DNA from 4 places in the Thalassospira sp. B30-1 genome. Region 4 is predicted to be linked to each of the others. Evidence: predicted binding sites of a transcription regulator. Region 4 holds the regulator's gene; each other region holds the start of a gene.
What was found. The regulator LexA, encoded in region 4, represses DNA repair genes until DNA is damaged. The targets are predictions, from matches to a motif close to ATGTTCTANTTTGGTTC.

Region 1 (7,427 bases), 1.4 Mb from region 4:
CTTGCTGCAGCCGGACAAAGCATTCTGGTCGGAATTGTTCAGTATTATGGTTTTGCCAGCCTGCGATGGCTTCAACCCATCACCGCATCCATTATCCCGGCTCTGGCCTGGATGGCCTTTCTGGAAGCAAGTCTTCGTGCGCGCCTGCAAATACGGGATTGGGTGCATTTCTCGGTACCAGCGATCGTCGCCCTATGCGTGTTTGTTTTACCGGCGATCATTGATGTTGTGCTTTGCAGCCTTTTTGTCGGATACGGGGCGGCAATTCTGGTGATGCTTCATCGTCAGGGCGGTGATTTTGCCCATATGCCTCTGACTGCGGGCCATATCCCGGCACTGGTTTGGCGCTTCATCGCCTTCGCCCTGATCGCGTCGGCCATCAGCGACATGCTGATCATCGTCGCCAAGATCGATGGAAACGATCAGATTGTCGGCCTGATCCTGAGCATCACATAATCCCTGGCACTCTTGACCATCGGCTTTCTGTCTCTGTCGCCCGACATTGCAATTGATGTTGATGCGGATGTCCAATCAGGGGAACAAAATCAGCCTTCCGATCACGTGCGGACAACACCCAGCACCCCGGAACATCGGACCATAATGGCCCAGCTTGAAGATTTGCAGATACGCGAACAGCTTTATCTTGACCCGGATCTGACGCTTGCACGCATATCCCGACGTATGGGCGTCCCGCTGAAACAGATTTCGAACGCGATCAACGCCACGACCGGTGAAAATGTCTCGCGCTTCATCAACAAATACCGAATTGAACATGCTTGCCGCGAACTGGTCAAGGGCGAGACTGTCACAACGACCATGTTGACAAGCGGCTTTAACACCAAGTCGAATTTCAATCGGGAATTCTTAAGGATAACGGGCAAAACGCCCAGCCAATGGCAACAGGAAGCACAGCAACCCTGACTCCCGCTTCGCCCCATATCGCGAAATCCATGTTGGCCTGCGTTACACACGCTGCCAACAAAACGGATCAGACACAAAAACGGGCGCCCAAAGCGCCCGTTTGATTATTCAGTCCGCTTTTAATTACGCGTCGTCATCGTTTGACGGTTCATCTTCGCTCATGCTGGTCATCGCCTCGGCGATCAGACCGGCACTTTCGCGGATGCTGCGTTCGATCTCGGCAGTCATTTCCGGATTTTCACGCAGGAAGGTCTTGGCATTCTCGCGGCCCTGACCGATACGGGTCGAATTGTACGAGAACCAGGAACCGGATTTCTCGACGATGCCTGCCTTGACGCCAAGATCAAGGATTTCACCCATCTTGGAAATGCCTTCGCCATACATGATGTCGAATTCGACCTGCTTGAACGGCGGGGCCATCTTGTTTTTGACAACCTTCACGCGGGTCTGGTTACCCACGACTTCGTCACGATCCTTGATCTGGCCGATACGGCGAATATCGAGACGGACAGACGCATAGAATTTAAGCGCGTTACCACCCGTTGTGGTTTCCGGACTACCGAACATCACACCGATCTTCATACGGATCTGGTTGATGAAGATGACCATGCAGTTGGAACGCGAGACCGAGCTGGTCAGTTTACGCAATGCCTGGCTCATCAGGCGGGCCTGCAGGCCGACGTGGGTGTCACCCATTTCGCCTTCAAGTTCGGCACGTGGCACAAGGGCGGCAACCGAATCGACGACCAGCACATCAATCGCACCGGAACGCACCAGCGTATCGGCGATTTCAAGCGCCTGTTCACCGGCGTCAGGCTGCGAAATCAGGAGTTCGTCGGTATTCACACCCAGCTTGCGGGCATAACCCGGATCAAGCGCGTGCTCGGCATCGACAAAGGCACAGGTCCCGCCCAGTTTCTGGGCCTCGGCAATGGTGTGCAGGGCCAGTGTGGTTTTACCCGAACTTTCCGGGCCGTAAATTTCGACGATGCGGCCACGCGGCAGACCACCAATGCCAAGCCCGATATCAAGGCCAAGCGATCCGGTCGAAATGGCTGAAATATCCACCGCACTATCGCGCTGGCCGAGCTTCATGATCGAGCCCTTGCCAAATGCGCGTTCGATCTGCCCAAGGGCGGCTTCGAGTGCCTTCTGCTTATCCATCGTATCCTTATCCACCAAATGCAGTGCGGTCTGAATCATTTTTCGAACTCTCTTATTCCACAGGGCCGGGTAGGATGCAACGCAGGCGGTTCCCCGGTCCTAAATGCGGAACGCCACCGCTAGGTGCCCCGCCGGATAACTGACATCACGCCAACCATTTTCCGGCAAACGCATTGAGAACATAATGTGAACACTCGCACAAAAAAATGGATGTTGCAAGTTTGTTCTCATTCTGGTGGGTAAGAATTCGAACCCGGATAAATAAAATTGTCGCCGGGCTTGTGCCGGGATTTTTAAAACAATTCGGAGAAGCCCGGTTCAGGTCGTGATTTTCAGATGTTCGTGCCGATGTGCATGTCCATGATCGTCATCGCCGTGATGATGGGTTTCGACATGCAATTCACCCGGAACCGAATAAAGCTGCCCATGGCGCACGCCAGGTTGTGCCAGAACCTGATCGGCGAATTTGCGAATATCGGAAAGCTTGCCGCGTAAGGTCACGCTTTCAAGGCACGTATCGTGATCAATATGGAAATGCACGGTCGAAACGGTCAGGTCATGATGTTCGTGCTGCGCACTCATCAGCCGTGATGCCAGCATGCGTTCTTCATGATCATAAACATAATTCAGGACCGCTATGCCAACGCCACCGGTGTCTTCGTCAAGCTTGGTATTCTGGAGCTTTTCCCGGATCAGGTCACGAAAACCTTCTGACCGGTTGGTGTAGCCGCGATGCTCAAGGAAAGCATCGAACGCCTCCATCAAATCGTCTTCGATTGATACGGTCACGCGGGTCATACGAATTCCCTTTCAGAATCATCAGCTTGACTCGTATGAACATTTTTGAAAAGTTCATACCGCCTTTCAACTTCCCTAATCTCCCAAAGGATAGCAGATGTTTCAATCAAAGTTCACAACCCCGCTTGCAATTGCCGCACTGGGTTGCCTGATCGGCTTTGGCGCAGAGGCCCATGAATTTGTCGCCAGCAGCAAAACCACCCCCGCGAATGGCAAGGACACTGCTGCCTTCATCCTCGATTCGACCCATGTTTTCGGCACCCCGGAAGAAGCCGAAGCGCCAAAGCATGTCCGTGCACAATTGATCACCCCCTCGGCCACCACCAAACTTGATGTCAGTGAAAATGCGGATGTCCCCAATCTGACCGGCACATTCACCATTTCCAAAGAAGAACCCGCATGGCTTGTCGGGCATCGCCTGCCGGTAATCTGGTCACAAACACCCGATGGCTGGAAAGAAGGCGGGCCGGACGCACATCCCGATGCGGTTGCGTCATCCCGATTTGAAAAATTTTCCAAAAACCTGACTGGAGGCTCCCAAAACGCGGATTTTATTTCTTCCCCTATGGGGCACAAACTTGAAATCGTGCCGCTTTCCGATCCGCGCATGACGGCAATCGGCCAAGACGTTGCGGTTCAAATCCTGCTGGACGGGCAACCTTATTCGACCAGTGTCCTGGCAACCTATGCCGGATTTACCGACACGCCATCGTCTTATGCCTATTACACCGAAACTTTCAGCGATGATCGTGGCAGCGGCATTGCCAAAATCCGGATTACGAAACCGGGTCTTTGGATGGTTCGGGTTGCGGCCGATGTCCCGGACTCAGATGCATCTGTACGGGTACATAACCTGAGGGCAACCCTGACTTTCGATGTCAGCCAATAGGCCGCCACATGCTGCAATCGTTTGGACGTTTGATGATCGCGGCAATTGCCTGCGCGATCCTGCTTTGTGCAGGATCGTTCCCGGCGATTGCCCACGGGGCGGGATGGCAGATTGACCAAAACCGGACCGCCACCATCTATCAGTTCGGCTATACAGATGGCACACCAATGATATTTGCCGAAGCCACGGTGACGTCACCGGACGGGAAAACCTGGCAAAAAGGAAGAACTGATCGTGACGGACGCCTTGCCGTCGCGGTTCCGGCATTACGCCCTGAAGATCATACCGATGCGCATTGGAAAATAATGGTATCAGACGGCATGGGTCATCAGGTTGTCCTGATCCATTCATCGGAAAAAACACCGCCACCGGGAACACAATCCTCGGCCCCAACCCCCGGATTGCAGGGAAACAGCGCCTTGCTTGACCTGCCGGTCTGGGCTGCAATCCTGTTCGGGTTCAGCCTGATAACCAATCTTGCCTTTCTGCCGGGCTGGATCACCAGGATCAAAAGGCAGAGAAAATCGCACTTAATGCAGGAATAAAAGCGCAACACCCCCAAAGGCCATGCAGGTCCCGACGATGGCCTGCAGGCCAACGGGGCGGCGCAGAACCACACCTTCATAGACAATCAGCAAAACCGGTGGCAACGCCATCAGCGTTGATGCGATACCGACATTGGCATTCTGAACCGCCACCATCGAAAGCCACACGCCAAGCGCCGGGCCGATAAAAGCCCCCAGGAACAGCCACCGCCCGACATCAGGTGCGCCGCACGCCACAATCGTGCGCCGAGCACGCCCCATGGCAATCGCAATTCCCCACATGATCACAACTGCGACAAAGGTTCTGATCCATGTGGCCGACAGCGCAGAATAACCGCTGATCAGTGCATATTTCGCCGTCACCAGATTCGCGACCTGACCAATGGCACCGCCAAGTCCAAACAAGATACCAACCAGATAATTGCGTCCTTCCAACCCGACAGGACGCCCCTTTTTCATCATGATGACCAAAAGAATGCCGGCAATGCCAAGCGCAATACCCGACATTTCCTGAGGGCTGAGGACTTCGTCAAACAGAAACCAGCCCAACACCGCCCCCATGATCGGCACGGTCGACATCATCAGCATCGATAACCGCGCCCCCAGGGTCACAAAGGCCTGAAACAGCATGGCATCGCCAATCACAAGGCCAAGAACCGACGACAGTGACAACCAGCCAAGCTGCTCCCACGTTACCGCGCTCGGCCAAGGCTGGCCTTTCAATAGCCAGTGCAACACCGTCAGACAGGTAATCGAGCAGGCCAGACGCCCGCGATTGACCGTCTGCGCGCCGACCTTGCCGCCAATGTTGGAAAAAATCATGCTCGACGTCGCCCAGGCCATCGCGGCAGTAAAGGCGGCTGCTTCACCGAAGAACGGGATCATGCGGGGCTCTTGCTTGGACGTTGTTTTGGTTGTTGACCGGGATGTGGCGCAGCCGGTTCGGGAAGATAAGCGCGACTTTGCCCTTTTTGGCAACTGTAGAAATCACAGATTATCCCAGTAAAACAACGAATAGTACCAAAGCAAACCCTTCACCCGCTTGCGAAATTCTGATCGCGCCGTATGTTGAACCGATTGCTTGAAACAGGACGACATACATGATCCGGAAAAACGAGACCGCAGCGGAAACCAAACCGTTCAAGGGCATCCGCCGCCATTTGCATGATGGCGAGGTGGTGATCATGGATCTGCCGATTTCGCCGGTTTCGATCCTTGTCCCCGGTCTCATCAAGATCATCTGGATTGCGGTGCTGATTTATGCATCCTACCACTGGCGCGCAATTTACGATTTTCTGATGCCACAGGCCCGCGCACTTCTGACTGGGCCCGAAGCCTTTGCCGCACTTGACCGGGTCTGGGAAGAATATGAATTCGTCTTTTCGATTGCCTTGTTTGGTGTGATCATCGCGTTGATCTCGATTGTCTGGAAGCTGTTGAAACGGGCCCTTGGCGTTTCAACGCGCGCGGCGCGCGACAGCATCCTTTTGCCCCTGACCGCCATTCGCGATCTGTTTTTCTTTGAACGCGTTATCACCAACAACCGCATCGTCACGCGAAGCGGTGTGTTGCGCAAGGATCAGGATGACCGCGGATTTGAGTCGATCAAAAGCACCCAGATCAGCAAAAGCGTGATCGGCAATATCTTTGATTATGGCGATCTGCATGTTACCGACCGGCTGGGGCACAGCTTTACACTGCGTCAAGTCACGGCACCGGAAACCGTTGCCAAGGAACTTTCCGATTTCTTTGGGCGCGTTCGCCCCGATAACCGTCAGGGCGAGCCGATTGACATCACGCATCGCGCCCGCGAAGAAGCAATAGAACACTCAGAAAACAAACCGCTGACACGCCCGGAAGACGAAGTGTTTTAACTTTACACAATCATGGAACATGACAGCACCCGACGCGTCTTAAAGTTCAGGTAAAGCCGCCCCGATGCAAATGCGGCCAGATCCGAACAAAAGACGTTTTGATGCTGCCTGCAATTGCAACCCTTCCGCTTTGGTCCGTTATCGGACTGTTTTCAATCTGTGCAGTGGTGATCGGCTTCGCTGGAACTCGGTTGGCAACGATTGCCCTCAAGCTCGCCGAACGGACCGGCATGGGACAAATCATAGCCGGTGCTGTTTTTGTCGGCATGTCGACCAGCCTGCCCGGAAGTGTGCTTTCGGTAACGACGGCGTGGCAAGGACACACCGATCTTGCCATCGGTAATGCGCTGGGTGGCATTGCGGCCCAGACGACCTTTCTGGCAATCGCTGATTTTCTGTATCGCAAGGGCAATCTGGAACATGCCGCCGCCAGCGCCACGGGACTGGCGCAGGCCACCCTTCTGGTCAGTATGCTTGCCCTGCCGCTTCTGGCCTATGGCGGACCTGACTGGATGGTGTTTCACATCCACCCGGTATCGATCCTGTTGTTCGTTCTGTATGGCTTTGGCCTGTCATTGCTTGCCGAAATCCGCCATCAACCGATGTGGCGACCTCGCAGGACCGACCTGACCGACGAGGACGCCAAGGAAGACGATGCAGACTACCATCCCGAAAGCACACTTCGCCTTTGGACGGAGTTTCTGAGCTTTGCCGCGATAACAGCAGTCGCCGGTTACACTATTGGTGAAAGCGGGCTGGCAATTGTCGAGAAAACCGGCATCAGCGAAACCGCCGTGGGTACTTTCCTGACTGCGATAGCTACATCACTTCCCGAACTTGTTTCGGCAATTGCGGCTGTCCGTATGGGGGCTGTCAATCTGGCAGTCGGGGATATTATCGGCGGCAATGCGTTTGATGTTCTGTTTCTGGCGGCATCAGACTTTTCTTATCGCGACGGATCGATTTACGCAGCCTTCAACCAGCAGCACCTGTTCACCATCGCCCTTGTCATTCTGATGACCGGCATCCTTCTGTTGGGCATGCTTAACCGCGAACGCAGGGGAATTGCCAATATCGGCTGGGAAAGCGTTTCAATCCTGTGCCTTTATGGCATGTCGATATTTTATCTTTCGGGATAGGCCAACGGATACCGTCCGCAGGTTATTGTCCCTTTTGGCGCCACTCGATGATCGTCTGTAAAAACAGTTCCGTGCCCTTATCAAAAGCTGGGAGCAA
Region 2 (7,427 bases), 990 kb from region 4:
GGAGTGTTTTTCTATCTCGTCATGGATGTGCTCATCCACTGGGGATGTTTTAAGTATCTACGGCAGGAAATAGGTGCACGCGGCTTTGTTATGATTACAGCGATTGTCTTTGACATCATCGTATTGCTCGTTTTCGCCGGCATGAAATTGCAAAGCGACCCATCCATTGTTCTCATTGCAACCTTGATGATTGTTGCTGTGTTCATTTTTGAACGTTGGTTCCTGTCAAACCGGATAAACCAATCGGCCAAGGCGCACAGTCACGATCACTCAGGACATTGATAAACCGCAGTGACATTGAGGCATAACAGCAGGAAGCAGACCATGTCTGAGCATCATCATAAAAAGCACCAGCATAATCACAGAACGTCGGATCAAGCAGAACATGCAACCGATCCTGTTTGCAGCATGTCGGTCACGCTGGATTCCGATACACCACGCTCACCGTACGGCGATGAGACATATTACTTCTGTTCCCAGAAATGTAAGAGCAAGTTCGATAGCTCTCCTGAAAGCGTATTATCCGCAAAGGAAGAGACATCTGCTGCAAACAGCGCTTCGTCATCCGCTTCTCGCCGCTACACCTGCCCGATGCATCCGGAGATCATACGATCCGAACCTGGTTCCTGTCCGATCTGCGGAATGGCACTGGAACCGATGGATATACCAACAGAAAATGAGGAACCAAACCCCGAGATTCAAGACTTCAAAAAGAGATTCTGGTTAGGCGCAGCTCTTACGGTGCCGCTGATTGTCCTAACGATGGGGCCCTTTGTTGGTTTGGGTTTCATCCGAGAAATGATTGGAGAACGCGTTACTCTTTGGGTTGAGTTAATTCTTGGAACGCCTGTCGTCCTGTGGTCTGGCTTCCCATTCATGGTTCGTGGATGGAATTCTGTGGTGAACCGTTCTCTCAACATGTTCACATTGATCGGGATGGGTGTTAGCGCAGCTTATATATTTAGCGTCGTCGCAGTGATTTCTCCTGACATTTTTCCTGATGGATTCAGAGATGCACAGGGACATGTCGGTGTGTACTTCGAAGCTGCAGCTGTCATCGTTGTACTTGTGCTTCTTGGCCAACTGTTGGAATTGGGGGCTCGGGAACGAACCGGTTCGGCAATCAAGGCGTTATTGGGTCTTGCTGCAAAAACAGCCCGCATTATTGAAGATGATGGTTCTGAACGGGAAGTTCCTCTTGAAGATGTGACCGTCGGAATGAGCTTGAGAGTTCGTCCAGGTGACAAGATACCTGTCGATGGCGTTGTCGTTGAAGGACGATCGTCAGTTGATGAATCCATGATCTCGGGTGAACCCGTTCCAATTGAAAAGAATCCAGATGATGATGTAACCGGAGCAACAATCAACGGGAATGGCAGCCTGATTATCCAAGCCAAACGGGTTGGCAAAGATACTGTCTTGAGCCAAATCGTTGATATGGTCTCTAATGCTCAGCGAAGCAAAGCGCCAATCCAAAAGGTTGCAGACACGGTTGCAGGCAAGTTTGTGCCTGCTGTTATCCTGGTTGCTTTAGTTGCCTTCGTCGCTTGGGCCATCTGGGGACCAGATCCGTCATTGTCATACGGGCTTGTCGCAGCAGTCGCTGTTCTGATCATTGCGTGTCCTTGCGCTCTTGGTTTGGCAACACCAATGTCAATCATGACCGCTACCGGTCGTGGTGCGCAAATTGGTGTGCTCATTAAAAATGCAGAGGCCCTGGAGCGATTAGCGAAGGTCGATGTGCTCATCGTCGATAAAACCGGGACTTTGACAGAGGGTAAACCGAAACTAGCAGGTGTAATCGCTCAATCAGACTATCAGGAGGAGGAAGTTCTCTCTGTCGCTGCGGCGCTCGAAAAAGGATCCGAACATCCATTGGCTGACGCCATTGTTAGTGCTGCTCAGGAGCGCGGCTTGTCCCTTGATAAGGCAGAGGACTTTGAAGCTGTAACCGGTCAGGGCGTCACCGGAAAGGTGGATGGCAAGTCGGTTGCCCTAGGTAATAGTAAACTCCTTCAGACTCTCAATATCGATCATTCTGCTGTTGATAAAACAGCAAATGATCGGCGAGATATGGGGGAGACGGTAATGCATGTCGTTATTGATGGAAGAATTGCCGGGCTCATTTCCGTAGCCGATCCGATCAAGGACACGACGTTGGAGGCTTTAAAGGCGCTCAAGAAGCAAGGCTTCAGAATCGTCATGGCAACCGGTGACAACCAACGAACAGCAAAATCCGTTGGCAATAAACTTTCCATTGACGAGATTCGGGCCGATGTCTCCCCAGAAGACAAAGCCAATTTAATTATGGAACTCAAGGCTGAAGGCCATCAGGTAGCCATGGCAGGTGATGGCGTCAACGACGCCCCTGCTCTTGCTCAGGCTGATGTCGGAATTGCGATGGGTACGGGCGCTGATGTTGCAATTGAAAGTGCTGGTTTCACCCTCGTCAAAGGTGACTTGAGCGGGATTGTTAGAGCCCGAGAACTCTCGGAAGCAACGATGCGCAATATCCGGCAAAACCTCTTCTTTGCGATGGTCTATAACGCAGCCGGTGTGCCTGTTGCTGCGGGTCTGCTCTATCCGTTCTTTGGCATTCTCATCTCACCAATGTTTGCAGCTGCAGCCATGAGCTTATCCTCGGTATCAGTCATTGCGAATGCACTGAGGTTACGTCGAGCAAGTTACTAGCATCCCAATATTGACTGATTGGGCGAGGGGTGAACCAGACAAGGCTGACTTTAATACAGGACAGTTCACCCCTCGCCCATTTTAAATGACATACCATCCAGCACTCAGAACTTTAAATCTCTTCTGATCCGTTCCCAAAATTCATCTGTCGACTTTTTACACTTGGTAGCCAGAAATCTATTTTCATCGAATTAGTGTTGATGCACTTATCTTCTAACCACCTATATAATTTGACTGAACAGTTTTTGTGTGAACAAAAATAATAATATATTTGTATTTACTCTTTTAAATCAAAGCTCTGAATAATAACAAACTATATTAAATGTAATATAAACAATGACGGATGCGCGATCGCGCGTAGCGACGAGGCGAAAGCGCTGGGAATCAAAATGGGCCAACCTTTGTTCGAGATCCGCGACCTGGTACGTCGGCATAATGTGATCGTCAAATCGAGCAACTATGCATTGTACGGCGATATCAGCCGTAGAGTGATGACACTGGTTGCGAGTGAGGTGCCTGACAGCGCGATTTACTCGATTGATGAAATATTCATCGACCTCGACAATATGTCGATTAATCACGATCAATGGGCGCGTGATTTAAAGGCGAAGATCCTGCGTGAAACAGGCATACCGGTAGGTATTGGCATATCCACGACAAAAACGCTGGCGAAGATCGCGAACCGCTTGGCAAAGAAATCATTCAAAGCTGATGGCGTACTGATGCTGAAGGATCAGAAGTGGATTGATCTCGCCCTCGAACGAACCGAAGCAGGCGATGTCTGGGGCGTGGGCCGAAAATTCGCCCAAAAGCTCGCCAGCATCGGAATTACCACTGCCCTTCAGCTCCGCGACATACCGGATCAGGCAGCACGACAAATGATGACAGTGGGTGGCTTGAAAACCGTGCGGGAGTTGCGCGGCATATGCTGCTCGGATCTCGATGACAGCCCGGCACAGCGGGAAACTGTGTGCGTGTCCCGATCATTTAGCAAAGAAATTGACGACAGGGAAATGTTGAAAGAGGCGCTTTTGTCTTTTGCCGGTCGGGCCTGCGCAAAACTGCGTCGTCTGGAACTGGTGGCGTGCCGGCTTCAGCTTTTTATTCTGAGCAACCGCTTCAGAAGTGATCGACCACAATTCTCGAAAGGGTGCGAGTTGACATTAACCCCCGCAAGCAACGACACCCGGCAGATCTGCAAGCATGTCGGCGAGAATATTGGTCGGATATGGCAAAACGGCCTTCAGATAAAAAAGGCGGGGATTTTGCTGCTGGATCTGTGTCGGCCGGAAGATGCGCCCAGAGATTTGTTTTCAGGTTCATGCAGAACGGAAAACCCTCTCATGCAGGCACTCGACCAGTTGGAAGTCCGGTTTGGCAAGGAAACAGTCATGACCGGGCGATTAGCCAGGAGAAGCGGCCCGGACTGGTTCATGACGACAGATAACAGATCCCCGAACTATACGACGCGATGGCAGGACATTCCGACAGTTCGATAGCCTTCAAGAAAAGGGGCACCTAATGTAAACCCCTTTTCTATCTTACCATAGCCAAGATTAAAATGATTAGGGAGTGCTTCGAAAATAACCGAAAGATCTAGGCTCCCTCCTGCCCCCCCATCTTCTTCTTCAGCTCATCAACAAATCGCTTTGCCCAAGGCGCACCACTCATCACGACATCCGGATCTAGTGCTCCAAGCAATTTAAAGGAATGCTGCCCCTTGCCATATTGAGACTTAGTTCTGCAATCTTTAGTAGCCTCAGAGAGAGATTGGAACACCTGCGCCTTCCTCACTTTTTCCGATGGATTCTGAACTGAGGGCAGCTTGCCTGCCTTGAAATCCTGACCGAAGAAGTCCTTCAAGCATTTTCGATCCACCAAAAACCAGCTTTCCATACATTGGGTCATCAAGTGGCAATCAGTGTCCTTCACACCGTCTGGCTTGTCCCATCCGTCCCCTTCGCGAAGCTTCAAATGTTTCCAAGGCTGCCAAGTATCCGGATTCCCTGCCTCATGTTGAGGTGATACTTCAGTTTCACTGTCTACAAGCAGAACGGCATCTTCACCGTTTGAGACCGCCGTACAGTAGGACTCATAAGCATTCTGACGACCACCACAGGCAACTATGCGAGGTTTTTTTCCATCAAAACCTGCTTTACTAAGAAAGTTTGAGAAACTTTGGCGACATTCGGCTTTTAGCGCTGAGACGTCGCCTCCCCCCTCTACATATAACTTTACAGTTACCACCGTGTTCCCCCAATTTCACCACGCGTCCAAAGCTGGCCTAATCTGTACTTTTCTAACCAAGGCTTCAGTTTTTCGGCATTAAGACGCGTTAAAGAGGTTCCACTGTCGGTTTTCTCCGCAACAAGAACTGACTCCGGAGTATCTGACATGGCATCAACCAATACATCGGAGTGAGTCGTAACAATAAGCTGCGTACGGTTCGATGCCTCTTTAAGAAGCTCCGCCAACTTAGGTAAAACATCTGGATGTAACCCGAGCTCCGGCTCCTCAATACATATTAACGGAGGAGGATTTGGATGACACAAGATAGCTAACATGCAGAGATATCGAAGTGTTCCGTCGGAAAGCCTCGTTGCCGGAATTGTAAAACGTCCCTCATGAAAGAATACCTGTACCGTCCCGCCCTCAATCTGCACATCGAAGTCATCAATTCCGTCATAAAGGACACGCAAAGCATCAAGGAGTTTCCTTTTCATCTCCGGCTCCCTGCGAAGGCGATTCAGAACCAATCCAAGATTACTACAATCAGCCTCTAATAAATCATTTGGCAAATCAGCCTTCTGCGCTAAACGAGGAGGGGTGTAACGGCCAAAACTCCACTCTCTATAAAGACGCATCTTGGCGAAGTTATTGCCCAGAAAAGTGAGTTCAGGGTATTGGTCAGGGTCTTTACGTTGTGAGAGAATTGAAGCCGTTGGATCAATCTCCTCGTACTGCAAACGTCGCTCATTCCCCTTCACGTTGAGGACCCCATGACCGTTCTCAAAGTGGTAATAAAAATAAGGCTTCTCGTGACCCGCATCAGGCTTCTCGTTCTCAATTCTCTCATCAAGAATTTCGAACCGCTGTCCGACCTCAGTAAAGCTTAAAACATATCGTAGATTTGTCGGTCCTTTGGGATATTCAAAAACTGCATCAATTGTTGCAACGGGAAGTTTCTTTATAGCCCCTTTCCAGAGCCAATCACGCACACCTCCACCATCGCGAATTGGTGTAAGCAGTTCCTTTGGCGCAGATCGAATTAACTCAATCGCTTCGATCAGATTAGACTTTCCAGAACCATTTGGACCGACTACGACGTTTAACGGCCGGAGTTGGATCGCTTCGCTTGAAGTTCCATAGCTTAAGAACCCGGTCAAATTAATGGATTTGAGCAAATTAATTTCCTCCAATCAGTGCAATGCCGTTAAGTTCGGTCATATGCGGATTCCCTCTTATTAAAAAAGCACTCAAAGCAAACCGCCAGAACAAAAGTATTCGGACATTTTGCGGGCTCGAGTTCAAATGACTGGAAAATGTCTCGACACGATCGCCGTCGACAGAAAGCAGCATTCATCGTCTTACAGACTATTGTTCAGAGCTCCTCGGAGCCCATCCCTGATATTCAGTGTGTCGCTTTTTAATGCCAGCATAAACTGCAAAAATCAGCAGGAGAAGCAAGAGCATCGCGGGAGAGTCGAAAAGGATTGCAATGGTAACGACAAAAATGCCTAGAAAAATCATCGGGGCAAGTACCGAGCCTTTCAGATAAACCTTGTAAGCCCCACACATATGGCAAGTTGTAGCACCGGGGTTCAGTTCGGATTTGCAGTGAGGACAAAGTTCTTCCCGGCCGATAATCGGCTTCACCTCTGAACCAGCCATAGAATAGCCACGAGCCCTATTGTGCAACTGGTCCAGCTTTAGCTCGTTTATCAAACGATCCTTGTCAAAGGAGCAACCATATTGCTCTGCAAGAGCAACCAGTTCGGCCGGATCAATACATGCGTTATGGGTTGTACCTTCCTCAATCAATGGCGTAGCAGCCCCGCGCTCGAAAACCTGCAGAAAAAAGGTTTGGAGTGGATTGTCCCACCCGATCGCGACTTCGTATTTTCCTGAGTCCAGGGTGCAGCGGCTCATTTCGTATTACTCATTACAGGATGTTCTATCGATAGAATTTGGCGTACATCGCATCTATAACAGCGTCGGTTCTGCCAATCTTGCGCATGTGCTCCACTATCCACATGGGAACAACACTTTCCCGCTTAACCCCTCGCAGCTGAATGTGTAGTTCCTTCCATTTTTCCGGGACAGGAGCATCACTTCCCTTCGTCACCCAACTCTCAAACTCTTTACGGTCATCTCCCTGCAGCGCATTCCATAGAATTGTTCTCGCCGGGGTCCAAGCAGTAGGAGCAAAGGCTCCATTATCGGTGTCAGACATAATTCGCCCTCTGGCTTAATACTAGAATTATGCAAAGCATGAAATCGTGGCGTCTCATACTGCAAAGTGGGTACAGCTTTAGTTTCCCACTGACCTCAAGTTATCTTTTTTCGTTTAGCCAAGCCTTAAACTACAAACGGAGTTAACAACATTCCCAAAGCAGTCAGCCATATATTACACGGCTATTGACACGGAAATTGGTCCCGAAGTCCGATATAAAGCACCATTGGAACAAACGCCGAATCAATTTCAGGATTACTAGGCCTCTTCGCCGTGACCGCGT
Region 3 (7,427 bases), 540 kb from region 4:
CCAAGCTGTTTGTCGATGCCGGGATCATCACGCTGGTATCCTTCATATCGCCGTTCAAAAGCGAACGCCAGTTTGCGCGCAACCTTCTCGAAGATGGCGAGTTCATCGAGGTCTTTATCGACACCCCGATTGAAGTCTGCGAACAGCGCGACGTGAAAGGCCTTTATAAAAAGGCCCGCGAAGGCAAGATCGCCAACTTCACCGGGATCGACAGCCCGTATGAAGCACCGGAAAACGCCGAGATCACGGTCAACACATCTGATCAAACTGCCGAACAGGCAGCAGAGATCATCGTTGCCAAACTCGAAGAATTCGGCGTTCTGGGTGCGTGGTATCCGGAAATTTAAGGTGAATGCCAAGATTAGAGAACAAGACTGGTCACCTTCCAAAACCCCGGCTAGACGCCGGGGTTTTCTTTACTTTTTAGTGATCATATTCAGAACCAACTCCCCAACCGATCATTCATCATCGCTATTTTCTATGGAAGCATCTGAAACGATTTGTTCGTTTTGCCAATCCGCATAAGTCTTATTTGTCCCTTTAACCCGCCAAGTTATGCGCCCATTGTCAGGACGACCGAAAATGGTCGCAGAGGCTGCGCTGGGACTATTGAATGTCGTATCTTCTTTAAACTTCAGCAGCCCATCACGATCAGGAACCAATCTTCCTTCGCGAACCAGCTGTTCATGAAGATTTCGATATCCACCTGCGCTACTCTCCCAAGAAGATCTTGCGTGAGAGTTAGCCAAAACAATAAAATCACCACCAATTTGTTGCGCTTGAGCAAACAACCCATATTTGGGACTTTTTATAATGAAAACAGGTGATTTATTTTCCCAAAACTCGGTTGATGCTGAGGAACTTTTTTGCATGACACCAGAGTCATCAACTCTTGGTTTTTCTCTAAGGAAATCCATCCCCAAAACAGGAAGCGTGATTCGTATTTGCTCAATAAAAAATTCCATATCAGCAAGATCAGCTTCAGGTAGAAAGCCATATTCTGGCGAAGTGCTATTTACAAGGCTAGCTCGGCCTGCAGCCGAGACAATTGATATCAATCGACTTTCCAGATAACGAGCATGCGCTTTCGTTAAATTCTGGTCCTTACTTGTTACAACGCAAACCTTATCCCAAAACTCTTTCGTCTCATCTTTATTGTGAGAGACGAGCCGTTTAGCGACATTATCGCTTTCTCCGACATAAACAAAAGTTTGCGTCGGTTCTTCCGGATTAACACCAGTTAAGAAATAGACCCCTGTTCGCGCTATCTCTGACCGCTTTATAAAATCAGGCAAGCGCGTACGCGGTGCGGTCATGACATGACCAGTCCAGTTCATTATCTCGGCTGTAATGATTCCGCTTGGTGTGCCATCGACCAAGAAGAGCCTAATACTCCTGCCCTTAAGCAAAGCAATTCCCCATATTGATAGCATTATGTTTAGTTGTATCATCCCCACGATAGCTCTGTCATTGCGAGAAACTCATACTATTTCGTTTTCGCCCAAAGGCTTGGCAGGTATTCAACACAACATCTGACATTTTCCCGGTCTTTGCTGCTTGACTCCTGTCCCGTCCTGACTACATAAAAAGAACAAATCAGGAACTTACATCATGTCGGACAGACGTCTTCATCTTGCCCGTGCTGCGTTGCAACGGGCCGAAAAACAATGGAAAGGACAGGTTGCCTGCCTGCCCGGCGGGACGGATCGGATCATGCGCCGTGCCTTTGGCGGGGTCGATCTTGCACATCATATCAGCATCGGGGGCATTGCCCCGGTGGGTCTGCATGAAATCATCTGCGGTCATGATGATGCCGCCGCCTCCATTCTGGCATGGTATCTGGCACGACTTTCCATCGGGGATCAAACAGGCAAAAGCCTGTTTTGGATTCGACAACGGCGCGCGATTGACCAAGGCGGGCTTTATCCGCTTGCGCTGCCAGCGACGGATATGCCGGTCATGATGGTGGTTGATCGGCAGGCCACCGCCCTTTGGACCAGCGAGGAATCAGCAAAATCCGGCCAGATCGCCAGCATCATTGTCGAAACCACGGATTATGACCTGACTGCGGCACGCCGCCTGCAACTAGCCTGCGAAGCCGGACATACGCGCCTGATTGCGATCCGGCATATGCGGTCCGATGGCAAAACCATCGCATCCAGTGCGCATACGCGGTGGCGGATAACGCCGGAAGCAGCGAAACATTCAACAACAGGCAACCGACACATACTCAGCCTGATCGGGGGACGCGGGGTTCGACCGGGCAGCTGGAGAATGCAAATTGATGCAACAACGTTTTCTTTATCTGTGGCTGACGCACTGGAAAACAGATTGCCACCGGATCGATATGCCTGAAACCGGGGATGATACCCCGCAAACCGCATCATCCCCGCAACGGGAACCGGTCGTGATCACGCGAGCTGATCACAAGGGTGTGCTTGTCTGCGGCAGCAACAAGGCAGCACAATCACGCGGGCTGGCACCGGGCATGAGCCTTGCCGAAGCACGCAGCATATACCCGGCTTTGCGCGACCTTCCCGAACAGCCCGATCTTTATGAACGCCATCTGGCGCGTTTGATCCGCGCGATGGACCGATACAGCCCGTGGGTTGCCCGCGACCGGTTCTTGCAGGAAGCCGATCATAACCATACAGGTGATGCCGGATTGTGGCTTGAAATTACCGGCGGCAGTCACCTTTTTGGTGGCGAAAGTGCGCTTCTGGCGCTGGTTCTGCGCGATGTCAAATCACGTGGTTATGCTGGCCGTGCCGCCATTGCCGATACGGCAGGTGCGGCATGGGGGGCGGCACGATGCCACCCTGCTGCCTTGGCTGATCAACGGATTTTAAGCCTGCCGCGCGATCATGATATTGCCGCCGGTTTTCCGATATCCGCCCTGCGTCTGGCCGAACAGACACGTGTCACCCTGTTTCGGCTGGGGCTGAAACATCTGGGCGACATCACCCCGATGCCGCGTGCCAATATCACCACGCGCTTGGGGCCCGAAGTTTTGCAACGGCTTGATCAGTTTTATGGACGTCTGCCCGAACATCTGAATTTCAATTTGCCAGATCGGCCATGGCTGATCCGGCGCAGCTTTGGCGAACCGCTGGGCGATGCGGCCAATCTGGCGATTACGGTTGAAAGCATGGTAACGGAACTCTGCAACAATCTGGCGCAGGAAAATCTGGGTCTGCGCCGCATTATCCTGCGCTGTGTACGGGTTGACGGGCATACCCATACCATCACACTTGGTACCGGAAGCCCGTGCCAGTCCGCCCAGCATGTGTTGCGATTGCTGTCTGAAAAAATGCCCCGGTGTCGATACTGGTTTTGGCATCGAACAGGTGATTGTCTACGCCCCGTGGGTCGAACATGTGGCCTTTCGCCAGTCGCGCCTTGACCAGCAACAGGAAGAAACCACCGACCAGATTGCCCTTGCCCAGTTGATCGACCGGATTTCCCACCACCTCGGCCCGCGCGACATGCTGTTTCACCCCGGCCACCACGCCAGCCACTTGCCTGAACAGGCTTCTGTGCGACAGGCCGTTAACGCCCGGACATATCCGGCCAGACGCACCGACATGACATTGCCCAAACGCCCGGCACGCCTGATCGACCCGCCCGAACCGGTCGAAATCCTTGCGCGCGACACCAATGGCACGCCAAGCCGCCTGCGCTGGCGCAAAATGGCGGTCGATATCATCCATGCCGAAGGCCCCGAACGGATTTGCCCGGAATGGTGGCAATGCCTTGATCAGGATGAATATGCCCTATCCCCCAAGACACGGGATTATTTCCGCATCCGCGATCAGGCAGGCCGATTGTTATGGGCCTTTCGCACCGGCCCAACCGGGCAGGATATCTGGTCCATCCATGGATTGTTCGGGGACTGACATGACCGATTTCCCCCTTCAGCAATCGGCATCTCCTTACGCCGAATTACAGGTCAGCAGCAATTTTTCCTTCCTGCGCGGTGCCTCCCACGCCGAAGAACTGGTTCTTATGGCCGCAACCAAGGGACTGCATGCCATTGCGATGACCGATCGCAACACCTTGGCCGGGGTCGTGCGTGGCCACACGGCACATCAGCCCCACAGGGACCGGCTGAATTATATTGTCGGCTGTCGGCTTGATCCCGTCGATGGTCCGTCGATGTTATGTTATCCGACGGACCGCACCGCCTATGCCCGGTTATGCCGGTTACTGACCCTTGGCAAACGCCGCGCGCCAAAGGGCGAATGCGAAATTTATCTGGCCGATATCATAAGTCATGCCGACGGATTGCTCTTCATCGCGGTCCCGCCACAAGTCCCCGATGACACCTTCCGCACGCAGTTGATCGACCTTAAACGCCATTTATCGGGCCAGCTTTGGCTTGCCATCGGTCGGTTCATGGACGGGTTTGATAGCGAACGGCTGGCCTTTACCGAGGCGGTCGAGGCTGAACTTGCCATCCCCGCAGTTGTCACCAATGACGTGCACATGCATGTCCGCTCGCGCAAACCGTTGCAGGATGTCCTGACCTGCATCCGCCATCATTGCCGGATCGAGGATGCCGGATATCGGCTGTTTCCCAATGGCGAACGCCATATCAAAAGCCCGCAGGACATGGCGAAACTTTTCCCGACCCATCCCGAATGGCTGGCTCGCACGATTGAAATCGCCGATCAATGTCGGTTTTCCTTATCCGAATTACGCTATGAATATCCCGATGAAAATGACGGATCGGGCGAAGGCACGCAGGAACGCCTGACCCGCCTGACATGGGAAGGCGCGCATAAACGCTATCCCGACGGCATTCCCGACAAGGTCCGGGGATTGATTGAGGCCGAACTTAAACTGATCGACGAACTGGGCTACGCTCCCTATTTCCTGACGGTGCATGACATTGTCGCCTTTGCCAGATCGCAAAACATTCTGTGTCAGGGACGCGGATCGGCCGCCAATTCATCGGTCTGTTTCTGTCTGCATGTCACATCGGTCGACCCGGCCAAGGTGGAACTTCTGTTTTCGCGCTTCATCAGCAACGCACGGAACGAGCCGCCTGACATTGATGTCGATTTCGAACATGAACGCCGCGAAGAGGTGATCCAGCATATCTATCAACGTTATGGCCGGGAACGGGCCGGATTGACGGCAACCGTGATTTCATACCGGTCGCGAAGCGCCATCCGCGATGTCGGCAAGGTGTTCGGCCTGCCCGAAGACACCATTATCAAACTGACCAAAACCATCTGGGGATCGGGCAGCAAGGGCGCGCATGATGAAATGATGCGCCAGTCGGGCATTCATCCAGATGAACCGCGTCTGAAAGCCGTTCTTGATCTGGCAGGCGAACTGACCGGGTTCCCCCGCCATCTGTCCCAGCATGTCGGTGGCTTTGTCATCACTCGTGGCCCGTTATGCGAACTGTCCCCGATTGCCAATGCCGCGATGGAGGACCGCACCACCATCGAATGGGACAAGGACGATATCGATGCGCTGGGCATCCTCAAGGTCGATGTGCTTGCCCTTGGAATGCTAAGCTGTATTCGCAAGGCATTCGATGAATTGAGAAACCACAAGAATATCGATCATGATCTTGCAACCCTTCCCAAGGAAGACGGGCGGGTTTACGACATGCTGGAAAAAGCCGACAGCATCGGCACGTTTCAGGTCGAATCTCGCGCGCAAATGAGCATGCTTCCACGATTAAAGCCGCGCAGCATCTATGACCTGACCATTCAGGTTGCCATTGTCCGCCCCGGCCCGATCCAGGGCGGCATGGTTCACCCCTTCCTCCAACGGCGCATGGGCCGCGAAAAGGTCGATTACCCGTCAAAGGAACTCGAAGCCGTTTTAAAGCGCACCTGTGGCGTGCCGCTGTTTCAGGAACAGGCCATGCAGATTGCCATCGTGGCTGCCGGCTATACTGGCGGTGAGGCCGATGAATTGCGCCGTGCCATGGCAACTTTTCGCCGCACCGGCACGATTGGCGCGCATCGCGACAAATTCATCAATGGCATGCAAAAAAACGGATATGACGCCGAGTTTGCCGAACGCTGCTTCAAACAGATCGAAGGCTTCGCCGATTACGGCTTTCCCGAAAGCCATGCAGCCAGTTTTGCCATCCTTGCCTATGCGTCATCATGGCTTAAATGCCATCATCCTGATGTGTTCTTATGCGCCCTTCTGAACGCGCAACCGATGGGGTTTTATGCCCCGGCGCAACTGGTTGCGGATGCCAAAAATCATGGTGTCCGGGTGCTTGAAATCGATATCAATCACAGTTTCTGGGACAATCATCTGGAACGGGAACTGGGCCGCGCCAGCGGTCATCTTTCCGTCCGGCTGGGCTTCCGCCAGATCAAGGGGTTCGGGCAGTTCGATGCCCTGTCCCTGATCGCAAACCGCCCGACCGGCGGATTTCAGGATATCTTTCTGATGGCGCGCCAGACCGGGCTCTCACCCGCCGCCCTTGAAAAACTGGCCGAAGCCGATGCGTTTGGCTCCCTTGGCCTGTCACGGCGCGAAGCGTTATGGGCCGTCCGCCGGTTTGGCAAGGGGCGCAAGGCCCCGGCGGCCCTGCCCCTGTTTGAAGCTGCCCAGAATTTCAACCACAATATGGGCGTTTCCGCCGAATTCGGGCCCGAAGCCCCGGTCAACTTGCCAATCATGGGACCGGGCGAAGAAATCATCGAGGATTACGCAAGCCTGCGGCTGTCGCTTAAGGGGCATCCAATATCGATGCTACGCGATTCCCTGTCCGCAGCCGGGGTGTGCAAGGCGACCGATCTGGTCAATTTCAAGAATAACGAACGGATCAACCATGCAGGACTTGCCATTGTCCGCCAGCGGCCCGGCACGGCATCGGGGGTTGTTTTCATCACCCTTGAGGATGAAACAGGCATCACAAATCTTGTGGTCTGGAGCAAGGTGATGGAACAGTTCCGCCGCGAGGTTATGACCGCCACCGTCCTTGGCGTGTCGGGCAAACTTCAACGCGAAGATGGCGTCACCCACATCATCGCCGATAAACTGGTCGACCTGTCGGGGATGCTGCAAAGCCTGACAGATAACACCCGCATTGCACGCGCCAATAACGCCCATCCCCGCAACCTGCGCTGGGCCACACCCGCCGCAGGACCATCCGATCAAACCAGCCCCGTCCCCCAAGACCTTGATCAACTTGAACAACGCCACGGCAAACAGCAAAACACATCACGCCTTAAGGTCGATAGCCACGATTTCCACTAAGCCCTGAAACGAAAACACCCCGGTACGTAAACCGGGGTGAATTGCCAAAGACTGATATTGTGGATCAGCTTCGATCAAGGCTCTGCAACGCATCATAGGCGGCAACAACCGTTGCCATCTGCGCGGTATGGGCCGCGATGAAGGCATCGCCATAGATCGTTTCATCGGGATATTCGGTAATCAGGGTC
Region 4 (7,427 bases):
CACCGGTCCCGGCAACTCGATGGTGCGTGCGGTGCGCGGCTGATCAAGGCCCGCATCATCAATCACAATCGCGATAACCGGTGCGGTTCCCGTATCAGGGGTAAGGGCTGCGAATTTCTGCCATGGCGGCGGACCATCACTATGCGCGCCCCCGCTGATCCCGCCGGTATCGGGCGACACGGCAGGTTCAGGCGACTTTGTGACCGGTGCCTTCTGCGGTTGTCTGGTTTCGGGCGCAGTTTTTTCACCCGGCACACGTTCACCGACCATATATCCGGTCCGGTCGCGATTGCCGTTGCTTTCGCTGAAATCATAATTGCGGCTTTCCGGTACCGGGGCCGGTGCTGGCGTATATTCCGGTTCTGAATTGGCGGCCCGTTCGCCAAGATCACGCGACGCGCGATCCAGCTCAAGCATACTGCCTGCTGCAATGAATGCCGAAATGGTGCCCGCCACAATCGCACCGCCCAGCATGAAACGGCCAATGCCGCCCGATTTCCTCTTCGGTGCAGCCTTGCTACGGCCTGTTTTTCGCGGTGCCGCTTTTTTCTTTTTGGCGGGTTGTGCCCGGCGTGCCACGCTCTGGTCTCCAGTCTCGTTTGCTGGGTCGTGTTACCCATATGGTGATTATACGCCAATTATCGCGGCTTGTGTTTGGAAGCTTTTAAACCCGATCAGGTTAGCACCCTGTTAAAGCCGCAAACAAAGACCGCAAACAATGGCAGGAAAATGGTTTTTGCAATCGCTTGACGTAGCGGCAATGCCGTTTATTCTCTGCCCGATCTGATATTCACAGCCCGGCGCCACGATGTATCTCCTCATCGATAATTACGACAGCTTCACATTCAATCTGTGGCACTATCTGCGCGAACTCGGTCCCGAGGTCGACGTCCGCCGCAATGATGAAATCTCGGTTGATGATGCGCTGGCTTTAAAGCCCGAAGGCATCGTGATCTCGCCCGGTCCCTGCGATCCGGATCGCGCGGGTATCTGTCTTGATCTGATCAGGGCATCGGCGGGCAAGGTTAAGCTGCTTGGCGTCTGCCTTGGTCATCAGGGCATCGGTCAGGCCTTTGGCGGCAATGTCGTGCGCGCGCCCGAATGCATGCATGGCAAAACCGATGCGATGGTGCACGAAGGCAAAAGCGTGTTTAACGGCCTGCCCAGCCCGTTTGAAGCGACCCGTTACCATTCATTGGTTGTTGATCGCGCAACCCTGCCCGATTGCCTTGAAATCACGGCGGAAAACGGGGATGGTCTGATCATGGGGCTGCGTCACAAACAGCATCAGATTCATGGTGTCCAGTTCCATCCCGAAAGCATCGCATCCGAACATGGCCATGCCCTTTTGAAGAATTTTATAGACTTCCCCGGCGCATGAAACCGCACCGGACCGCTAACCGAGGAAACCCGCATGTCGACTGAATATGACCTGAAGCCGATCCTGGCCAAAGTCGCAAATGGCGAAAAACTGAACGAAGAACAGGCCGAACAGGCCTTCGACGTTCTGATGTCCGGTCAGGCAACGCCGTCGCAGATGGGGGCTTTCCTGATGGCGCTGCGCCTGCGCGGTGAAACGGTCGATGAAATCACCGGGGCGGCGCGTGTCATGCGCTCCAAGGCGACCGGCATTATCGCCCCGCCCAATGCGGTTGATACCTGTGGTACTGGTGGCGATGGCAGCGGCACCTTCAATATCTCGACCGGGGCGGCAATCGTTGCGGCGGCCTGCGGCGCCATCGTTGCCAAGCACGGCAACCGCGCGGCGTCGTCAAAATCGGGATCGGCCGATGTTCTGATGGCGCTTGGCGTCAATCTCGATGCCGATATGGCGCTTCTTGAAAAGGCGCTAAAGGAAATCAATCTGTGCTTCATGATGGCAACGCGCCATCACTCGGCCGTGCGTCACGTGATGCCGACCCGCGTTGAAATGGGCACGCGCACGATCTTCAACCTGCTGGGACCGCTGGCCAACCCGGCCAAAACCAAACGCCAGGTCATGGGTGTTTTCGCCCGTGAATGGGTCGAACCGATTGCCCATGTGCTGAACCGCCTTGGTTCCGAACATGCATGGGTTGTCTATGGTCATAGCGGCCTTGATGAAATTTCAACAACCGGCCCGACCTTTGTCGCCGAAGTCAAAAACGGCACGGTTACGACCTTTGAAATCAACCCCGAAGATTACGGCCTTGAAATCGTCACCCTTGATGCGCTTAAAGGCGGCGACGCCCAGACAAACGCGCAGGCCATTCTCGATCTTCTTGCCGGTAAAAAAAGCGCCTATCGCGATATCGTTCTGCTGAATGCCGCAGCCGCCCTTGTGGTGACCGACATCGCAACCGATCTTGCCGATGGCATCGCAAAGGCCCGCACCGCAATCGATTCCGGCAAAGCCGCAGAAACCCTGCAGGCACTTGTCCGCATTTCCAATCAGGGGACCGCAGCGTGAGCGACGTACTCGAACGTATCTGTAACGACAAACGCGATCATATCGCTGCCTGCAAGGCGCGAAAGTCACTTGCCGACCTCGAAACCGCCGCCAGATCGCAATCCGCCCCACGCGGCTTCATTAGGGCGCTTGAAACATCGGTTGCGGATGGTCGTTACGGCCTGATTGCCGAGATTAAAAAGGCATCCCCGTCCAAGGGCCTGATCCGCCCGGATTTCAATCCGCCCGTTCTAGCACAGGCCTATAAGGCCGGTGGGGCAAGTTGCCTGTCGGTCCTGACCGACATCCCCTATTTCCAGGGCGATGACAGCTATCTGATCGCGGCACGTGCCGCCGTTGACCTGCCGGTCCTGCGCAAGGATTTCATGCTTGACCCCTATCAGGTGACCGAAGCCCGGGCGTTGGGTGCCGATTGCATCCTTCTGATCATGGCAGCCCTCGAAGACGCTCAGGCCGCCGAGCTTGAAGACGCAGCAAACAGCCTTGGCATGGATGTCCTGATCGAGGTGCACAACGCCCCGGAACTCGAACGCGCCCTGAAACTGAAATCAAAGCTTCTCGGCGTGAACAACCGCAATCTGAAAACGCTCGAAGTCTCCCTGACCACGACCGAAGAACTCGCTGGTATGGTCGATGACAGCCGGATGCTGGTCGCCGAAAGCGGCCTGTTCACACACGATGACCTCGCCCGCATGGCAAAGGTCGGCGCGCAATGCTTCCTGATCGGCGAAAGCCTGATGCGTCAGGACGACGTAACCGCCGCCACCCGCAATATTCTTGGCCTCGCGGCCTGATACCGTTACAGGATACAGGCATGGCAGACAAACTTTCGCATATCGACGCTGCTGGTAATGCCGTCATGGTCGATATTTCGGCCAAGACCGATACCGCGCGCGTCGCCATCGCAAAGGGCCGTGTCCTGATGTCGGCGGAAACGGCCCGGCTGATTGCCGAACGCGGCCATAAAAAGGGCGACGTTCTTGGCATCGCCCAGCTTGCCGGGATTATGGGGGCCAAGAAAACCGCTGACCTGATCCCGCTTTGCCATCCCCTGCCTCTAACCTCGGCCGAAGTCACGCTGGAACTCGCAACTGACACCGATGCGGTAGATATTGTCGCGACATGCAAAACCACCGGCAAAACCGGGGTGGAAATGGAAGCCCTGACCGCCGTTTCCGTTACCGCACTTACCGTGTTCGATATGTGCAAGGCGGTCGATAAAGCCATGCGGATTACCGATATTCGCGTTGTCCACAAGGAAGGCGGAAAGTCGGGTACTTTCACCGCCGACTGATCCCTGGAAATACCCAAATTTCGTTTCTTGACCGAAAGAATGCCCTTAAACGGTGATTTTTCGGGTTGTGGTGCTTGACGAACAAGCAGAACCAAAGTAGAACATTTATGTATTCGGTTTGTTCTTATTACTGGTTCGGAAAAAATCATGCTGACGCGCAAGCAATACGAATTGCTGGTCTATATCGATAATTACCTTCGCGATCATGGCATCTCGCCCTCTTTTGACGAGATGAAAGAAGCCCTGAGCCTGAAATCCAAATCCGGCATTCATCGCCTGATCACCGGGCTTGAGGAACGCGGTTTTATTCGCCGTCTCGCCCATCGGGCCCGCGCGCTCGAAGTCCTGCGTCTTCCGGATAATAATGATGACGACGCCGCGGAAACGCCCAACAATGTTACCTCTATCGCCTCCGCGCGAAAGGCTGCGCATCGGCCGGCAACCGTGCCTTCGGCCTTTTCGGAATCGGGTGAATCCGTTTCCCTGCCGCTGTTTGGCCGGATTGCGGCGGGTACCCCGATCGAAGCCCTTCGCGATCAGACCACAATGGTGCAGGTCCCGGCAGCGCTTCTGGGAACCGGCGATCACTATGCGCTTGAAGTTTCCGGTGATTCGATGATCGATGCCGGTATTCTCGATGGCGACACCGTCCTGATCCAGCGTTGCGAACAGGCCAATGATGGCTCCATCGTTGTCGCACTGGTCGACGACGCCGAAGCCACTCTGAAACGCCTGAAACGTGGCCGTGGCGAAGTTCTGCTGGAACCGGCCAATGCGCGTTATGAAACGCGCGCGCTGTCGCCTGATCGTGTCCGCATTCAGGGACGTCTGATCGGTTTGCTCCGCCAATACTGATAGAATACCGAATAAACCGAACAAACCGAAAGAAACGCCGTCGGCCTTGCCTGGCGGCGTTTTTTATTTGACCACCCTGCCCCCGATGATAATCCACGGCCAGATGCCGGACGTTTCACGCACGGTTTCGATCACCGGGGCAGCATCGGGCCGCAACGCAACCGAGACGCCCCCCTGCCACCACAACAGGTCATCATCGATGACAGTCACATCCGGCGCACAGATATCACGCGGCATATCGCGTTTCAGGCTGATGATCATATCGCCATGGCGGCATGCATAGAACGGATTGGCAAGATCATTGGCAATGATCACCTGCCGTCCGGCGATCCTGACGGAACAAACCGTTGCGTCGCATTTTTCGATGACATTGCCGGCATCATGATCGGCGATACCAAATCGCGCCATCCAGACCGACTGCTGAAAATCCGAAATGCCTTCGGGCAGGACAAGTTTGTCGCGCACCCTGTCGCGAATTGCCCAGCTTTCCTGATCCCCCGAAACCAGAATATCCGCCGGGCGATACAGGATTTGCGCCGCAATCGCCACGCATAACGGAATGACAGCCAACCGGGCAATCGCGTTCCCCCGCCAGACCAGCCACCAGGCCATCGCCATCATGATGCCGATGGCAAATACGGCACTAAACTGCTCGACATGCCAAAGCCCCCAGGCCTGATCGGCGGCAAGGCTTGCGGTTTCAATCAACAATGTCAGTCCCGGCTTCATCAACCACAATGCCAGTCCCCCGGCTCCGAACGGCATCAGAACAAGCGTCGCCACAATCAGCGGCATCACCCAGAACGCCATCACCGGAATGGCAATCAGGTTGGACACGATCCCGATCATCGAAATCCGCCCGAAATGAAACCCGATGATCGGCGCGGTCACCGCCGTAACCAGCAACCCGGTCATCACCAGCCCGGCAAAAAACAGCCAAAGCCGGAATAGCCATGACCGATCCCCCGACTTGTCAAACCATCGCCTGCCCGGACCATCATAAAACGCCACCAGAACCGACACCGCCGCAAAGGAAAGCTGAAAGCTTGGCCCCAATACCGCATCGGGCCGCAGGATCAGAACAACCAGCGCCGCAAACGCCACCAACCGCAACGATATCGCCCGCCGATCCAGCAGCAACGCAATCCAGACAATCGTCAACGTCACAAAGGCACGCTGCGTCGGCACACTGGCCCCTGACAGGCCAAGATAGATCACGGCTGCTCCCATCGCCCCGATAGCCGCCCATTTCTTGATCGGAAACCGCAGCGCAAGGGCGGGAATGGCCGCCATGCCAAACCGCAGGAAAAAGAAAACCGTCCCGCTTAAAAGCCCCATATGCAGCCCGGAAATCGCCAGAAGATGCGCCAATCCCGATTTGCGAAGATCATCGGCAATTTTCGCACTGACATCGCCGCGTTCGCCGACAATCAGTGCCTTGGCAATCCCGGCCTCTGCGCCGGTAAGGCTCTGATCGATTGCCGTCATGATCGTCAGGCGCAGACTTTCGATCCGGTCCGAAACCGGCTGCATCATTCCTGTTTCGGCCTTCTTGGTCACACTATATTTATGGCCGAAAACAAACCCGGTCGCCCCGATCCCGTCCAGATATAATCCGCGTGAAAAATCCGGGTCGCCCGGCGCGGAGGCCGCGCGCAACGGAAACAGCCGTGCCGTTGCCACGATATGATCCCCAACGGAAAGCTCATCCCCACCCGGAAGGCTCAATCGCACCTTCCAGTCAAATGCCCGGTCCTCAAGCCCCGCGATCCGCATTGGTGCCACGGTCATGCGCATCCGCCCGCCCCGTGGTTCCAGAAGCGTGATGTCGCCCTCGATCTCTGTCATGTAAAGCGTCTTGGTCAGAAGCCCGGATGGCGCCCTTTCAAGATGGATGGATGCAATCAGCAACCCGCCACAAAAACCCGCCAGCAGCAGAATGCCAAAGAATGGCAAAACCCAGCGTCGCGAAATCCACAATCCGGACAGCAAAAGAATCACCGCAAGGCCGGCTTGCTGTACCGTCAGGCGCGCAGGAAGTGAAAAATACGCCGCACATCCCAACCCGAAGAATATAACCGTGCACAGGATCCAGGAATTTCTGCGCGCGGCCAACAACAATCCTGTTTGCGAAAATATTCTCGCAACATATTGATTTTTATTAATTCCATCACGACTTATTCGACGAATGTACAATAGCCTGCCCGGCGCACAGTTTCTATCTATCATCGGCTGTGGTGCAACACCGCCGCATATGTGTTATAGCGTGCACGCCAAAAGTCATTACGACAAGCAACAACATCCAGCCAACGGATAGAGTGAATGACGGTTGTTACCCGTTTTGCCCCGTCTCCGACCGGGTTTCTACATATCGGCGGCGCACGCACCGCCCTTTATAACTGGCTTTATGCCAAACACACCGGCGGCAAATTCCTGCTGCGCATCGAAGACACCGACCGGGAACGGTCCACCCCCGAAGCCGTCGATGCCATCTTTGATGGGCTAAGCTGGCTTGGCCTGACCGCAGACGAAGAACCGACCTTCCAGTTCGCCCGTCGCGACCGCCACGCCGAAGTCGCCCATGAACTGATCAAGGCCGGGAAAGCCTATTATTGCTATTGCTCGCAGCAAGAACTTCAGGAAATGCGCGAAAAGGCCCGCGCCGAAGGCCGCCCGATGAAATATGACGGCACCTGGCGCGACCGCGATGCATCCGACGCCCCGGCTGGCGTCAAACCTGTCGTGCGTCTGAAGGCACCGCAGGACGGCGATGCCGTGATTTCCGATCAGGTACAGGGCGATGTCCGCGTTGCCAATGAACAGCTTGAC

Region 1: the regulator LexA is predicted to act here: its motif matches at 2,296-2,312, upstream of recA (recombinase RecA).
Region 2: the regulator LexA is predicted to act here: its motif matches at 2,943-2,959, upstream of IT971_RS15335 (Y-family DNA polymerase).
Region 3: the regulator LexA is predicted to act here: its motif matches at 1,590-1,606, upstream of IT971_RS13475 (ImuA family protein).

What each region holds. Positions count from the first base shown of each region.
Region 1 covers NZ_CP065232.1:811,715-819,141, reverse strand. Annotated here, with positions in the region: gene IT971_RS22360 (hypothetical protein) at 1-456, shown strand, start outside; gene IT971_RS22355 (AraC family transcriptional regulator) at 601-921, shown strand; gene recA (recombinase RecA) at 1,045-2,124, opposite strand; gene nikR (nickel-responsive transcriptional regulator NikR) at 2,404-2,883, opposite strand; gene IT971_RS03710 (DUF4198 domain-containing protein) at 2,981-3,772, shown strand; gene IT971_RS03705 (hypothetical protein) at 3,781-4,317, shown strand; gene IT971_RS03700 (DMT family transporter) at 4,303-5,202, opposite strand; gene IT971_RS03695 (PH domain-containing protein) at 5,418-6,191, shown strand; gene IT971_RS03690 (sodium:calcium antiporter) at 6,293-7,330, shown strand; gene IT971_RS03685 (hypothetical protein) at 7,353-7,427, opposite strand, start outside.
Region 2 covers NZ_CP065232.1:3,245,516-3,252,942, forward strand. Annotated here, with positions in the region: gene IT971_RS15325 (APC family permease) at 1-282, shown strand, start outside; gene IT971_RS15330 (heavy metal translocating P-type ATPase) at 325-2,691, shown strand; gene IT971_RS15335 (Y-family DNA polymerase) at 3,021-4,190, shown strand; gene IT971_RS15340 (DUF4276 family protein) at 4,288-4,938, opposite strand; gene IT971_RS15345 (AAA family ATPase) at 4,932-6,095, opposite strand; gene IT971_RS15350 (hypothetical protein) at 6,286-6,840, opposite strand; gene IT971_RS15355 (hypothetical protein) at 6,866-7,144, opposite strand; gene IT971_RS15360 (hypothetical protein) at 7,327-7,427, opposite strand, start outside.
Region 3 covers NZ_CP065232.1:2,793,024-2,800,450, forward strand. Annotated here, with positions in the region: gene cysN (sulfate adenylyltransferase subunit CysN) at 1-347, shown strand, start outside; gene IT971_RS13470 (GIY-YIG nuclease family protein) at 459-1,316, opposite strand; gene IT971_RS13475 (ImuA family protein) at 1,612-2,355, shown strand; gene IT971_RS22415 (DNA polymerase Y family protein) at 2,285-3,403, shown strand; gene IT971_RS22420 (hypothetical protein) at 3,348-3,896, shown strand; gene IT971_RS13485 (error-prone DNA polymerase) at 3,898-7,239, shown strand; gene IT971_RS13490 (M14 family metallopeptidase) at 7,304-7,427, opposite strand, start outside.
Region 4 covers NZ_CP065232.1:2,255,862-2,263,288, forward strand. Annotated here, with positions in the region: gene IT971_RS10985 (divergent polysaccharide deacetylase family protein) at 1-579, opposite strand, end outside; gene IT971_RS10990 (aminodeoxychorismate/anthranilate synthase component II) at 809-1,381, shown strand; gene trpD (anthranilate phosphoribosyltransferase) at 1,415-2,449, shown strand; gene trpC (indole-3-glycerol phosphate synthase TrpC) at 2,446-3,243, shown strand; gene moaC (cyclic pyranopterin monophosphate synthase MoaC) at 3,264-3,743, shown strand; gene lexA (transcriptional repressor LexA) at 3,891-4,598, shown strand; gene IT971_RS11015 (ComEC/Rec2 family competence protein) at 4,662-6,713, opposite strand; gene gltX (glutamate--tRNA ligase) at 6,921-7,427, shown strand, end outside.